2 regions of the Streptomyces sp. NPDC087859 genome follow, and region 1 is predicted to be linked to the other one. Evidence: riboswitches for the same ligand, from Rfam matches in the RefSeq annotation. Region 1 holds a riboswitch; the other holds the start of a gene.

Region 1 (7,591 bases):
GATCAGGTCCTCGGACTCGGTCGGCTCGATCATCAGCGTGCCCGCCACGGGGAACGACATCGTCGGCGCGTGGAACCCGTAGTCGATGAGCCGCTTGGCGACATCGTCGACGCTCACTCCGGTCGCCTTGGTCAGCGGCCGCAGATCGATGATGCACTCGTGCGCGACCAGCCCTCCAGGGCCGGTGTAGAGCACGGGGTAGTGCGGTTCGAGCCGCTTGGCGATGTAGTTGGCACCGAGGACCGCCACCTGCGTGGCGCGCTTGAGCCCCTCACCGCCCATGAGCCGGACGTACGTCCACGAGATCGGCAGTATCCCCGCGGACCCCCACGGCGCGGCCGAGATCGGCCCGACACCCGTCTCCGGCCCGGCGGCCGGCTGCAGCGGATGGTTGGGCAGATACGGCGCCAGATGCGCACGCACACCGACCGGCCCGACGCCCGGACCGCCACCGCCGTGCGGGATGCAGAAGGTCTTGTGCAGGTTCAGGTGGGAGACGTCCCCGCCGAAGTGGCCCGGCTTGGCGAGCCCCACCAGGGCGTTGAGGTTGGCACCGTCGACGTACACCTGCCCGCCGGCCTCGTGCACCTGCGCACAGATGTCGGCGACGTGCTCCTCGAACACACCGTGCGTCGACGGGTACGTGATCATCAGCACCGACAGTTCGTCGCGGTACTGCTCGATCTTCGCCCGCAGATCCTCGACGTCGATCTCGCCGTCCTCGGCGGTCTTCACGACGACGACCTTCATCCCGGCCATGACCGCGCTCGCGGCGTTGGTCCCGTGGGCGGAGGACGGGATCAGACACACGGTCCGCTGCTCGTCACCGTTGGCCCGGTGGTATCCGCGTACGGCGAGCAGTCCGGCCAGCTCACCCTGCGACCCGGCGTTGGGCTGCAATGACACCTTGTCGTATCCGGTGACCTCGGCGAGGCGCTCCTCCAGCTCACGGATGAGCGTGAGATAGCCCTGCGCCTGCTCGGCGGGCGCGAAGGGGTGCAGCTGCCCGAACTCGGGCCAGGTGACCGGCTCCATCTCGGTGGTCGCGTTGAGCTTCATGGTGCAGGAGCCCAGCGGGATCATGCCGCGGTCGAGCGCGTAGTCCCGGTCGGCGAGCCTGCGCAGGTAGCGCAGCATCGCCGTCTCGGAGCGGTACTGGTGGAAGACCGGGTGCGCGAGGAACTCGTCGCTGCGCAGCAGCGCGGCCGGCACGGCGTCCTCGGTGACGGCGTCGAGCGCCTCGACGTCGCCCTCGACCCCGAACGCCGACCATACGACGCTCAGCTGGGCCCGCGTGGTCGTCTCGTCGCAGGAGGCGGAGACCCGGTCGGCGTCCACGAGGTGCAGGTTGACGCCGTTCTCGCGCGCGGCGGCGACGACCTCGGCGGCCCTGCCCGGCACCCGGGCGGTCACCGTGTCGAAGTAGGCGCCGTGCACGACCTCGACACCACCGGCGGTGAGCCCCGCGGCGAGGATGCCCGCGTAGCGGTGGGTCCGCCGCGCGATGTCCTTCAGCCCCTCGGGCCCGTGGTAGACGGCGTACATCCCAGCCATCACGGCGAGCAGCACCTGCGCGGTACAGATGTTGCTGGTCGCCTTCTCCCGGCGGATGTGCTGCTCACGGGTCTGCAGGGCCAGCCGGTACGCCTTGTGCCCGTCGGCGTCCACGGACACACCCACGAGCCGCCCGGGCAGGCTGCGCGCGAACTTCTCACGCACCGCCATGTAGCCGGCGTGCGGCCCGCCGAAGCCCATCGGCACACCGAAGCGCTGTGTGGTGCCGACCGCGATGTCGGCCCCGAGCTCACCGGGCGACTTCAGCAGCGTCAGCGCGAGCAGATCCGCGGCGACGGTGACCAGTGCTCCGAGCTCGTGCGCCTGCTCGATCAGAGGCTGAATGTCCCGTACGGCACCGGAGGCGCCGGGGTACTGGACGAGCACGCCGTTGATCTCACGACCGGCGACGTCGGCCGGAATGCCGTCGCTGAGGTCGGCGACCACGACCTCCACACCGGTCGGCTCGGCACGGGTCTCGATCACGGCGATGGTCTGCGGAAGGGCGTCCGCGTCGACCAGGAACAGCCCCTTCTTGTTCTTGCCCATGCGCCGGGACAGGGACATCGCCTCGGCGGCCGCCGTGCCCTCGTCGAGCAGCGAAGCACCGGAGGTGGGCAGTCCGGTCAGCTCGGCGACCATGGTCTGGAAGTTCAGCAGAGCCTCGAGCCGTCCCTGAGAGATCTCGGGCTGGTACGGCGTGTAGGCGGTGTACCAGGCCGGGTTCTCCATGACATTGCGCAGGATGACGGGCGGCGTGAAAGTCCCGTAGTACCCGAGCCCGATCATGGAGCCGAGCACCTGGTTCCGATCGGCGAGCGAGCGAAGCTCGGTCAGCACCTCGGCCTCGGTGCGAGCACCGGGCAGGTCGAGGTCATCGGCGTTCTTGATCACATCCGGCACCGCGGCGGCGGTGAGTTCGTCCAGCGAGCCATAGCCGACGTGCGCGAGCATCTTGGCCCGCGCCTCCTGGTCGGGCCCTATGTGGCGCTGCTCGAAGGGGATCCCCTGCTCGAGTTCGGTGAGCGGAGTGCGGTGGGCGGTCATTACGGAGGCCTCCTGGTCTGTCACGACCTGCGAGGGGCACCACGGCACGGGTACCCGGACGGCCTCCCCCTCTGTCATCTCAACCTGAGAGCTTCACCGGGGGCCCGAGGGCTCCCGGCTTTCACCGTCGGTGAGAGCGGAAGCCGTACTCCCGCCCTGCTTTCCAGAGTGGCCTCGTCCATGCGGTACGTGTGCCTGAGAGATTCCGGGGAGGATTTGCTCCTTCGGCGCCTCCGAACGGTGTCCGGAGGACTCTCCCGCACAGGGTCGGCAGCCGCTTGTCAGCCTAGCAGCGAGGCCGACGCGGATCCCTCGAGATCCCCTCGAGTGGCCACCTCCCCCAATGTGCTCTTTCGTAGTGCTTACGGATGAGCTGCGAGCCGCGACCTAGTGGAGGGCCCGTGCAGACCGATATCGATCCCCGGAACCTGATCGGCCGCAAGGCCTTCGACCGCAACGGCACCAAGATCGGCACGATCGACGAGGTCTACCTCGACGACGCCACCGGCGTACCGGAATGGGCGGCCATACGCACCGGCCTCTTCAGCAGGGACGCCTTCGTCCCCCTGGAGCCCAGCGAACTCCGCGAGGGCAGCCTCCGGGTCCCCTTCGAACGAGCCCTGATCAAGGACGCGCCGGACTTCGGCGTAGGCCGTCACCTCTCCCCCGACCAGGAACTCCAGCTCTACCACCACTACGGCCTGGATGTGGCCCCAGCACCCCCCTTCCCGGACCGGGACTTCGGCAGGCTGGCAGGCACGGAGGACGCGGAAGCCTGAGACAGCGGCGCACGACAGGCGGGGGAGACGGCACTCAGCCCCCGCCGGGGCCACCCGCACACACGACCGGCACCAACGGCAACGGCTCAGCCACCACCAACGCGGGATCCTCCACCGAAAACGTCCGCACCCGCCCCGGCTCGGAATCCGGCGTCTCGAACCTCACGGTCACCCTCCCCAGCCCGCTCCCCTGCACCCACCCGTGCCCGAACTCGTCATGCCGCACATCGTGCCCCGAGACCCACCGCCGCTCGACGGGAACCACCGGCGACTCCTCGGCCACCTCGTCCCGCTGTTCCTCCTCCGTAAGCTCGGCGCGCTCCCCCGCGGCCTGGGCGAAAAGATCCTCCTGCGTGTAGTCGGCAAGCCCGCTCACCCCGACCCCCAGCAACCGCACCCCACCCGTCGTGTCCACGGAGTCCAGCAACCGCGCCGCGGCCTCCCGCACCACCGCCACGTCATCGGTCGGCCCCCGCAACGTCTCGGACCGCGTCAACGTGGAGAAGTCGTACCGCCGCACCTTCAGCACGATGGTCCGCCCCGACAGCCCGGCCCCCCGCAACCTCCGCACACACCGATCCGCCAGCCGCTGCACCTCCAGCCCCACCCGCAGCCGGTCATGGATGTCCACGTCGTACGTGTCCTCGACCGACACGGACTTGGTCTCCCGCTCGGCCACCACGGGCCGCTCGTCGTACGCCATCGCCATCGCGTACAGCCCGTGCCCATGGGCCTTGCCCAACAGCCGTACGAGCTCGTCCTCCCCCGCCTCCGCGATCTCGTCGACCGTGTGGATACCGGCCCGCCGCAGATGGTCCCCCGTCGCCGGCCCCACCCCTGGCAGGATCCGCACCGACTTGGGCCCCAACAGCGCCCGCTCGGTCCCCGGCTCGATCAGCACCAGCCCGTCCGGCTTGGCCTGCTCGGAGGCGATCTTCGCGAGCATCTTGGACGCGGCGAGCCCCACCGACCCCGTGAGCCCCGTGACGGCCCGTATGTCGGCGCGCAGCTTCCCCCCGGCCAGCCGCGCCGACTCCTCGTCCCAGGCCGTTCCCCCGGCCTCCAGATCCACGAACGCCTCGTCGAGGCTGAGCGGCTCCACAAGCGGCGACAGCGCCCGCAGCAGCCCCATCACCTGCTCACTGATCGACCGGTAGAACCCGAAGCGCGGCACGAGGTACGCGGCGTTCGGCGCCAGCCGCCGTGCCTGGGCCATGGGCATCGCGGAATGCACACCGAACACCCGGGCCTCGTACGACGCCGTGGCCACCACCCCACGCGGCCCGAGCCCGCCCACCACGACGGCCTTCCCTCGCAGGCTCGGCTTGGACGCCTGCTCCGCCGAGGCGAAGAAGGCATCCATGTCGAGATGCAGGATCGTGGGCGCGGTTCTCACATGTCCGATGCTGCCCTACGCCACTGACAATGCCCCGGCGCAGGCGTGGAGCGGCCCTCAGACCGCCCGGTTGCGCCGCCGCGCCAGCTCGTCCGCCGGGTTGTGCCCTACAAGGGTCTCCCCGGTGTCGATCCGCTCCCCGTGCAGCTGCGACAGCGCGCTCTCGACGTCCCGCCACACGACGCCCACGGCGATGCCGAAGATCCCCTGACCGCCCTGGAGCAGCGCATGGACCTCGTCCGGCGAGGTGCACTCGTAGACCGTGGCGCCGTCGCTCATGAGCGTCATGCGCTCCAGGTCCCGGAAGCCGCGCTCACGCAGGTGCAGCACGGCGGTGCGGATGTTCTGCAGCGACACCCCGGTGTCGAGGAACCGTTTGACGATCTTCAGGACGACGACGTCCCGGAAGCTGTAGAGGCGCTGCGTCCCCGACCCGTGGGCGGGCCGCACGCTCGGCTCCACGAGCCCGGTGCGCGCCCAGTAGTCCAATTGCCGGTAGGTGATGCCTGCGGCCGCACAGGCCGTCGGACCGCGGTAGCCGATCTCCTCGGACGCCATGGACGTCGCCCCTCCGCCGCTGCTCGGCACGACCGCCGGTCGCTGCGGAGCGTGGTCGGCCGCGCTGCTGTGAAGCGGGTACGGGCCGCTCGCCCCCAGACTGCGTCCGGGAGCACCCCCAGCCGTACCGTCGCCGCTGCTTCTCACGCCGACCTCCGTCCTTGACCTGCCTTCTCGACGGTAGGCAGTCGCCCGGGGTGCGTCAACGATCGCCACACTCGGCACGCCGAGTGATAATCACCCTAGGAGTGGTTTCCCGTACCCCACCGCGGGGAAAGGCTAGCCGAATGCGCTCGGGACGGGCCGCAGGACGCTCTCACTCGCCGCTGGCAAATACCGGCATTTCAGTGGTCACCGGACACGGCCGCCCCGTCTCAGGCCGCGAGCCCGGCCATGCCTCACTGGCTGCTGGTGCCGAAGTCCTCGGGGGAGATCTGGTCGAGGAACTCGCGGAACTTCTCCACTTCGTCCTCCTGCTCGTCCGGGATGGCGATGCCCGCGTCGTCGAGCACACCGTCGCTCCCGTAGATCGGCGTCCCGGTGCGCAGCGCCAGCGCTATGGCATCGGAAGGCCGGGCACTCACCTCGACTCCGCTGGCGAAGACCAGCTCCGCGTAGAAGACGCCCTCACGCAGATCCGTGATGCGTACTTCGGTGAGCTCCTGACCGACGGCTTCCAGCACGTCCTTGAACAGGTCGTGGGTCAGCGGTCGTGCGGGGGCCATGCCCTGCTGGGCGAAGGCGATCGCCGTCGCCTCCCCCGGCCCGATCCAGATCGGGAGGTAGCGGTCGCCTCCCACTTCACGCAGGAGCACGATCGGTTGGTTGGAGGGCATTTCGACCCGGACACCTACGACATCGAGCTCGTTCACACAGCAACCCTAGGCCGTGCCCGGGACGTTTGGGTAGTCGGGCAGGAAACGGGGGGACGGATCCGGAGTGCGAGGCCCTCAGGGCAGCCGCACACCGAGGGCGGTCTGCACCAGCGCCGCATGCAGTTTCACCGTGAGCCCCGCCAGTTCCTTCGTACGGGCTTCCGCGTGCGCCCGCGTCTGCGGATTGCGGTGCCGCCTCAACGGGGCCACCACCTGGTCCACCAGGCCGGCCTCCCGGTCGGCGGCGGCCTTCATCACCCGCAGATGCCTCGGCTCGATCCCGAACCGCCCCAGCTCGAGGACGAGCGCCGCCACCGTGACCGTCTCGGCGTCGTACGCCCCGTCCGGCAGCGCGGCGATCAACCCGTACGACTCCCACTCCTCGAGCTCCCGCTCGCCGATGTCGGCTGCGACGAGCAGCTCGGCCCGCCCGATCCGTACGGCGGTGGGCGCCTCGAAGGTGTCGGGCAGCGCCTCACCGTCCCGCTGACGCCCCACGACGGGCAGCGCGACGGCCTCGCCCCGCCCCATCGCGTCCAGGTGCTCCCGGATCACTTTGAGCGGCAGATAGTGGTCCCGCTGCATCCTCAGCACGTGTGCGAGGCGCTCGACATCCTCCGGGCTGAACTTGCGATACCCCGAGGGGGTCCGCCGCGGCTCGATGAGCCCCTCCGACTCCAGGAAGCGGATCTTGGAGATGGTGACTTCGGGGAACTCGTCACGCAGCGCGTTCAGCACCGTGCCGATGCTCATCAGCCCACTGTCCGCGGCGGCGGCACCGTCCCGGGCACCGCCGCTCGGTGTTTGAAGCATGGACCTTCCCTGGGGGTGTACCCCCGGACGGAGCCCGGGGGCGGGTCAGTAGCCCCGCTGGCTCGCGTAGAAGACCAGCCGGTACTTGCCGATCTGCACCTCGTCGCCGTTGTGCAGCGGCACCGAGTCGATCCGCTCACGGTTGACGTACGTGCCGTTGAGGCTGCCCACATCGGCGACGGTGAACGAACCGTCCGGCTGACGACGGAACTCCACATGCCGGCGCGACACCGTCACGTCGTCCAGGAAGATGTCGCTCTGCGGATGACGTCCGGCCGTGGTCAGCTCACCGTCCAGCAGGAAGCGGCTGCCCGAGTTCGGCCCGCGGCGCACCACCAGGAGCGCGGAGCCCAGCGGCAGCGCGTCGACGGCCGCCTGTGCCTCCGGGGAGAGCATGGGCATCTGCGTCTGCCCGGTGACCTCGGCGTCGTAGGCCTCGAGACCGGAGATGGAGATCGTGGAGGTCGTCTCCGACGGACGCTCGGGTGTACCCCGCAGCGGCGCACCACAGTTGGAGCAGAAGCGGCTGTTCTCCGCGTTGCGGTTACCGCACCTCGTACACACCAGGG
Region 2 (7,591 bases), on a different contig from region 1:
CCCGGTGACCTCGCCGGAGACCGGGGAGTACAGGTCGGAGACCGACTTGGTCGACTCCAGCTCGCCGCAGGTCTCGCCCGCGGTCACCGTGTCACCGACCTCCGGGAGCTGCACGAAGACGACATCGCCGAGGGCGTTGGCCGCGTGCTCCGTGATACCGACCGTCGAGACGCCGTCCTCGGCGCCCGACAGCCACTCGTGCTCCTTGCTGTAGCGCAGCTGCTGGGGGTTGCTCATGGCCTGAATTCTCCTGTACGCGGGGGAGTGCTGGTGGATGGGGGGCTACTGGGAACGTGCGTGAGCAGCGGAAAGGTGCGCAGGGTCACGCACGTGCGCGCGACCTCGCGTCCAGTGTCTACTTCTGGCGCTTATAGAACGGCAGAGCCACGACCTCGTAGGGCTCGTGACTGCCCCGGATGTCCACACCGACTCCGGTGGTGCCCGGCGCGGAGTGCGCGGCGTCGACGTAGGCCATCGCGATCGGCTTGCCCAGCGTGGGCGAGGGGGCGCCGGAGGTGACCTCGCCGATCACCTGGCCGTCGGCGACCACGGCGTACCCGGCGCGGGGGACCCGGCGGCCCTCGGCGATCAGGCCGACGAGGACGCGCGGCGGCTCGTGACCGGCGCGCTCGGCGGCCTCGCGCAGGGCCGCGCGGCCCACGAAGTCGCCCTCCTTCTCGAACTTCACGACCCGGCCGAGGCCCGCGTCGAAGGGGGTCAGCTCCGTGGAGAGCTCATGCCCGTACAGCGGCATGCCCGCCTCCAGACGCAGCGTGTCCCGGCAGGACAGACCGCAGGGGACCAGGCCGACGCCCTCGCCCGCCTTGGTCAGGGCCTGCCACAGCTCGACCGCGTGCTCGGGCTTCACGAACAGCTCGAAGCCGTCCTCGCCCGTGTAACCGGTGCGGGCGATCAGTGCCGGGACGCCGGCGACCGTGCCGGGCAGCCCGGCGTAGTACTTCAGTCCGTCGAGGTCGGCGTCGGTGAGCGAGGCGAGGATCCCCGGCGACTGCGGTCCCTGGACGGCGAGCAGCGCATAGGCGTCCCGGTCGTCCCGCACCTCGGCGTCGAAGCCGGCCGCACGCTCCACGAGCGCGTCCAGGACGACCTGGGCGTTGGAGGCGTTCGCGACCACCATGTACTCGGTCTCTTCGAGCCGGTAGACGATCAGGTCGTCGAGGATGCCGCCGTCCTCACGGCAGATCATGGTGTAGCGGGCGCGGCCCACACCGACGGAGGCGATGTTGCCGACCAGGGCGTGGTTCAGGAGGGCGGCTGCCTGCGGTCCGCTCACTGTGATCTCGCCCATGTGCGAGAGGTCGAAGAGCCCGGCCTTCGTGCGCACGGCGTTGTGCTCGTCGCGCTCGGAGCCGTAGCGCAGGGGCATGTCCCAGCCGGCGAAGTCGGTCATGGTCGCGCCGAGCGAGCGATGCAGGGCATCGAGCGCGGTGAGGCGGGGTTCATTGCTCATCGGACGGTTGTCTCCCAAGGCATGACGGCGAGGTCGTTCCTCCCCATCTGTCATCGGAACCTGAGAGGTTCGCCATGACCGCAGGGGACATGACTTGCACCTTGGGTGGAGCCGCCGGAGGGCGGCTCGCTTTTCAGATGTGCCTCGCCCGCGCGGTAACGGGGCCTGAGAGATTCAAGGGAGGGACTTGCTCCTTCGGCGCCCGGGCACTCGTACGAGGACGTACGGCCCGGAACTCTCCCGCGCGGATTCAAACGGCCGGTATGCAGTTGGCGCGGACATCATTGCACGCATCCGTCCGGCGGGGCAGGGGAGGTTCCCACAGGGGCCGCACAGACTCAACCGTCACTCGCCGCACCCTGTAGCAGGCCTGTTGCGAGAAACGGACGGAAACAGGAGGCGCCGCGGATTACCTTCTCTTTACACTCGACGGGGAGGGGAACTCGTGACCCGCCCCAGGGGAGGACGATCACGGTGAACAGGACCACTGCGTACGCCACCACGTCGGCCGTCGCGCTGCCCGCACAGCCGGCCGCTCCGGCCCGGCAGACGTGCGCGGCGCAACCGGTCGTCCGCGACCTGCGCGACCGCGCCGGCCACAGCCCGCACGCCCTGCTCTTCGCCCCGGACGACCTGGTCGTGATCACCGGCCTGCCCGGCAGCGGCAAGTCCACCCTGATGCGGCGGACGGTCAAGGGCATCCGGATCGACTCCCAGGACACCCGCGACCGCTGGGACGACCGGGCGCCGCGCTTCCTGCCGTACGCGATCTACCGCCCCCTCGTCCGCGCCGCCCACTACCTCGGTCTGTTCCGCGCCCTGCGCTCCGGCAAGGGTGTCGTCGTGCACGACTGCGGCACCCAGTCCTGGGTGCGCGGCTGGCTGGCCCGCGAGGCCCGCCGCCGGGGCGGCACCCTGCATCTGCTGCTGCTCGACGTCACCCCGGACACCGCCCTGGCCGGGCAGCGCGAGCGCGGCCGCGGCGTCTCCAGGTACGCCTTCCTGCGGCACCGCACCGCGGCCGACCGGCTGATCCGCTCCGTGGCCAAGGGCGACCTGCCGCAGGGCGTCGGCTCGGCGGTGCTCCTCGACCGCGACGCGGCGGACACCCTGCGCCGGGTCGGTTTCACGGGCTGACCTCAGCCGCCTCCACACCCGCTAGCCTTTTCAGCCACAGACAGGCCACAAGCGGCAGCACTCGGCAGGCGGACGGACAGATGGCATTCCCGGCACAGGCACACCCCCATCCGTACGGCGGCGGATGGCCCGGCAACGAGCTGGAGGAGGTGCTCTCGGCCTCCCTCGGCATGCCCGCGGCCGGCGGCCGGATCATCGAGGTCCTGGGCCGCAGCTTCGTCTGGGTCCCGCTGCCGAACGGCGGCGGCCCGCACGCCGGCCCCCTGGACCTGCCCAGCATGGAGATCGAGGGTCAGGCGTACGTCCCGGTCTTCAGCTCCGAGGAGCAGTTCCGGCACGTCGCGGGCGGGCACATGGCGTACACGATCGCGCCCGCGGTCGAGTTCGCGCGCGGTCTGCCCCCGCACATCGGGATCGCCGTGAACCCGGACGGTGTGGTCGGCGTCCCGCTCCCGCCGCCCGCCGTCGCCGAGCTCTGCCGCGTCGGCCGCACCCCGCTGGACGGCCCCAACACCGGCGGCCGCGTCAAGCTCTACGAGCCCGACTGGCAGGACGACCCGGTCGACTTCCTCGCCGCCGCCTCCGCCGAGTTCGCCGCGACCGGCGTGGTCCGCACGGCCCGCCGCTGCCTTGCCTCGATCGAGACGGCCGAGCCCGTGATGTTCGTGGGAGTCGAACTCTCCCAGTGGGAGGGCGACCTGCGTACCCTCCCCATGGACGCACTGGGCCGCGCCCTGAGCCGGACCCCGGTGCAGTGGCCGGTGAACCTGGTCCTGCTGGACGTGGCGGACGATCCGGTCGGCCACTGGATGCGACAAAAAGTACGCCCGTTCTACCAAGGGGACGTGTAAACGCCGCCAGGGGCACCGACCCGGGGGCGCGGGGCTGTGTCGATTTGCGGCTCCGCCGCGTGGGCGCGATCAACCCCCACACACCCGCAGCCGACAGACCACGCAAGCCCCGAGCTCCCACCGCTTAAGCTGTCGGCAGACACACGCAACTTTCCCGAAGGGGCGGTAGAAGGTGAGCGCGAGCGGCACCGCCGCGACCGGCCAGGTCGAGCACATGCTGCGCCAGGTGACGCCAGGGCGATACGACGCCTACGAGGCACTCCTCCGCGCCCTCGCCACCCCCTCCTCCGGCCAGATCTGGATGCTCCTCTGGCACGGCCAGTCGGGCTCCCCGGACGCCCAGTACGGAAACATGGAGGTGGGCGGGTACGGATACGCCCCGTGCGTCACCTCCGCCCAGGAACTGAGCGCCAGTGGGTGGAACCGCTCCTACGAGGTCGTCGACGGGGTCGACGTCGCCCGCACCCTCTACCCCGACCACTTCGGCCTCTGGCTCAACCCGCACGCCCCCGGCGGCGGCGTCGGCATCCCCTGGCTCGACCTGCGCCGGATCGCCACCGGTCTGGAGCGCCAGCCCGCCGGCCCGCTGCGGCTGTCGGAGCCCGGGATCGAGATTCCGCAGTTCTACGGCCTGATCGCGCAGAACGCCCACCGCACCCCGGCCGTCCGCTCGCTGCGCCGCGCCTGGGTGCAGCCCGCGCTCGGAGCGCCGTACCTCGCCATCGGGCTGGACGTGTACGACACCAGTCCGCCCGCCGTGGACTCGGTGCGGGCGATGATGCAGCAGTCCATCGGCGCGGTCCCGGACGGGCTGCCGGTGTCGACCGTCGCCATGTCCGACGAGTACGACCCGGTCGCGATGTGGATGCGCGCGAGCGCCCGCCCCTTCTACGACCGCGAGGCGCACGCGGCGGCTCCGGCCCAGGCCCCGGCGGCGGGGTACGGCTACCCTCCGGCGCCCGGCGGCTACTGATCCAGACAGTCACAGGCTCTACTGTTACGAGAGTGTATCTGCGCGCGTAGATGAGGGGAGATAGCCCCTATGAGGCCCTCATTGTCCCAACTGGTCCCCGTCCGGCGGCCGTTACCCGGCGTCCGGATAACGGAACCCTCCTAGCCGCATCACGTTTATGCATCCTTTCACCGCCAAGTCTGGCAACAGATCGCCAAAGCGTTGAAGACTCCCGCAGCAGGGGTGGGTTCGCCCCTGTGTACGACGGACTGATCACGCCGCCACAGCGGCAAGTGAAGGCCGGCTACCGCCGGTTGAGAGGGGCCCCTGCCAGATGACGGCACCACTGCACGAGCCGACCGCGGAAGCGGCCCCGAGCGCGGCCGAAGAAGCGGCGGTTATCAGCGCCGACGCCAAGGCCGTACAGGGGCGTTCCCTGGGACGGATCGCCTGGGAGCGCCTGAAGCGGGACAAGCTGGCGCTCGCGGGCGGCATTGTCGTGCTCTTCCTCATCGTCGTCGCACTGCTCGCGCCGGTGATCACCAACCTGTACGGGCAGGACCCGAACACGTACAACGACAAAGACCTGATCGACCCGCTGTTCGGCACCCCCAAGGGGTCCTTCGGCGGCGTCAGCGGCGACCACTGGCTGGGGGTCGAGCCGGTCAACGGCCGGGACATCTTCGCCCGGGTCCTCTACGGTGCCCGCATCTCCCTGCTCGTCGGCTTCCTGTCCGCGATCGTCGCCGTCGTCATCGGCACGATCCTGGGCATCCTGGCCGGCTTCTTCGGCGGCTGGATCGACTCGGCCATCAGCCGGGTCATGGACGGCCTGCTGGCCTTCCCGCAGCTGCTCTTCATCATCGCGCTGGTCTCCGTCATGCCGAACGAGATGCTGGGACTGACCGGCACCGACGTGCGCCTGTTCGTGATGATCCTGGTCATCGGCTTCTTCGGCTGGCCCTACATCGGACGCGTGGTGCGCGGCCAGACGCTCTCGCTGCGCGAGCGTGAATACGTCGAGGCGGCCCGCTCGCTCGGCGCCGGGCGGTTCTACATCCTGTTCAAGGAACTGCTGCCCAACCTGGTCGCGCCGATCATCGTCTACACGACGATGATGATCCCCACCAACATCCTCACCGAGGCGGCGCTCAGCTTCCTGGGCGTGGGCGTCAAGCCGCCCACGGCCTCCTGGGGGCAGATGCTTTCGAACGCGATCGACTACTACAAGTCGGACCCCACGTACATGGTGGTCCCCGGTGTAGCGATCTTCATCACCGTTCTGGCCTTCAACCTCTTCGGCGACGGCGTGCGTGACGCGCTGGACCCGAAGGGTTCCCGCTGAACTGCCGTACACAAAGCGTCCCGTGGCACCAACACGGGGTCTCTCATCAAATCCGGAGGATCCGAGATCGTGACTACCCAACGCACCTCAGGGCGGCGGAAGCAGGCGTTTGCCGCTGTCGCCGCGGTCGCCGCGCTGCTGACCACGGCGGCGTGCGGCGGCGGCGGTGATGACGGCGACGGCAACAACAGCTCATCGGGCGCGGCCGGCTTCAACGCCGCGAACAACAAGGTCGCCCAGGCCTCGCTGGCCAAGAAGGGCGGCGAGCTGAAGTTCGCCGGTGCCCAGGACGCCGACTCGTGGGACACCACGCGTGGCTACTACGGCTTCATGTGGAACTTCGCGCGCTACTACAGCCGTCAGCTCGTGACGGGTGCCGCCGCGCCGGGCGAGAAGGGCACCGAGCTCACGCCGGACCTCGCCACCGGTCTGGCCAAGGTCTCCGACGACGGCAAGACCTACACGTACACCCTGCGTGACGGCATCACGTGGGAGGACGGCAAGCCGATCACGTCCAAGGACGTCAAGTACGGCATCGAGCGCGTCTGGGCGCAGGACGTGCTGTCCGGCGGTCCGGTGTACCTGAAGGACGTCCTCGACCCCAAGGGCGAGTACAAGGGCCCGTACAAGGACACCTCCGCGGACAAGCTCGGTCTGAAGGCGATAGAGACGCCGGACGACAAGACCATCGTCTTCAAGCTGCCCGAGGCCAACGCCGACTTCCAGGAGATCCTCGCCCTGGTCTCGGCCTCCCCGGTCCGCCAGGACAAGGACACCAAGTCCAAGTACGGCCTGAAGCCGTTCTCCTCCGGCCCGTACAAGTTCCAGTCGTACAGCCCGGGCAAGGACCTGGTCCTGGTCCGCAACGACAAGTGGGACCAGGCCTCGGACCCGATCCGCAAGGCGTACCCGGACAAGATCTCGGTCAAGTTCTTCTCGAACGCCAACGACCTGGACGCCCGTCTGCTCGCCGGTGACTACGACCTGGACATCAACCAGACCGGTCTGTCCCCGCAGGGCCGCACCAGCGCCCTCCAGGAGCACAAGGCCAACCTGGACAACCCGGTCTCCGGCTACATCCGCTACGCGGTCTTCCCGCAGACGGTGAAGCCGTTCGACAACGAGCACTGCCGCAAGGCCGTGATCTACGGCGCCGACCACGTCTCGCTGCAGACCGCGCGCGGTGGCCCGGTCGCCGGTGGTGACATCGGCACCAACATGCTCCCGCCGACCGTTCCGGGTTCCGAGGGCCAGTCCTACGACCCGTACGAGCTCGCCGGTGCCAACAAGAACGGCAACGTCGCCAAGGCCAAGGAAGAGCTGAAGGCCTGCGGTCAGCCGAACGGCTTCAAGACCACCATCGCGGTGCGTAACAACAAGCCGGTCGAGGTGGCCACCGCCGAGTCCCTCCAGGCCTCGCTGAAGAAGATCGGCATCTCCGTCGACATCGAGCAGTACGACGGCTCGCAGACCTCCGGCATCATCGGCAGCCCCTCGAACGTGAAGAAGAAGGGCTTCGGCATCATCATCATGGGCTGGGGCGCGGACTTCCCGTCCGTCCAGGGCTTCGGTCTGCCGCTGTGGGATGGCAAGTACATCCTGGAGAGCGGTAACAACAACTTCGCGATGATCGACGACAAGAAGATCAACGGTCTGTTCGACACCTACGTCAAGACGCAGGGTGACGCGGAGAAGCTCCAGCTCGCCAAGGACATCAACCACGCGGTGATGGACGGTGGCTACTACCTGCCGTTCGTCTTCGAGAAGTTCGTGAACTGGCGCGGTGACCGCCTGGCCAACGTCTACACGTCGGACAACTACAGCGGCATGTACGA

What was found. Region 1 has a riboswitch for glycine ahead of gcvP (aminomethyl-transferring glycine dehydrogenase). Riboswitches for the same ligand answer to the same signal wherever they lie in the genome.
Region 2: it holds a riboswitch for glycine, as region 1 does, so the genes downstream of both, gcvT (glycine cleavage system aminomethyltransferase GcvT) here and gcvP (aminomethyl-transferring glycine dehydrogenase) in region 1, are expected to answer to the same signal.

Annotation. Positions count from the first base shown of each region.
Region 1 is NZ_JBIUUU010000020.1:6,034-13,624, reverse strand. Features, by position in the region: gene gcvP (aminomethyl-transferring glycine dehydrogenase) at 1-2,601, opposite strand, end outside; glycine riboswitch at 2,775-2,871, opposite strand; gene ACIOHP_RS38640 (PRC-barrel domain-containing protein) at 3,003-3,380, shown strand; gene ACIOHP_RS38635 (DNA polymerase IV) at 3,415-4,776, opposite strand; gene ACIOHP_RS38630 (MerR family transcriptional regulator) at 4,834-5,481, opposite strand; gene ACIOHP_RS38625 (bifunctional nuclease family protein) at 5,733-6,206, opposite strand; gene ACIOHP_RS38620 (MerR family transcriptional regulator) at 6,285-7,022, opposite strand; gene ACIOHP_RS38615 (FHA domain-containing protein) at 7,068-7,591, opposite strand, start outside.
Region 2 is NZ_JBIUUU010000015.1:286-7,876, forward strand. Features, by position in the region: gene gcvH (glycine cleavage system protein GcvH) at 1-237, opposite strand, end outside; gene gcvT (glycine cleavage system aminomethyltransferase GcvT) at 356-1,471, opposite strand; glycine riboswitch at 1,615-1,724, opposite strand; gene ACIOHP_RS33180 (AAA family ATPase) at 1,946-2,608, shown strand; gene ACIOHP_RS33185 (enhanced serine sensitivity protein SseB) at 2,689-3,459, shown strand; gene ACIOHP_RS33190 (enhanced serine sensitivity protein SseB C-terminal domain-containing protein) at 3,632-4,432, shown strand; gene ACIOHP_RS33195 (ABC transporter permease) at 4,746-5,756, shown strand; gene ACIOHP_RS33200 (ABC transporter substrate-binding protein) at 5,826-7,591, shown strand, end outside.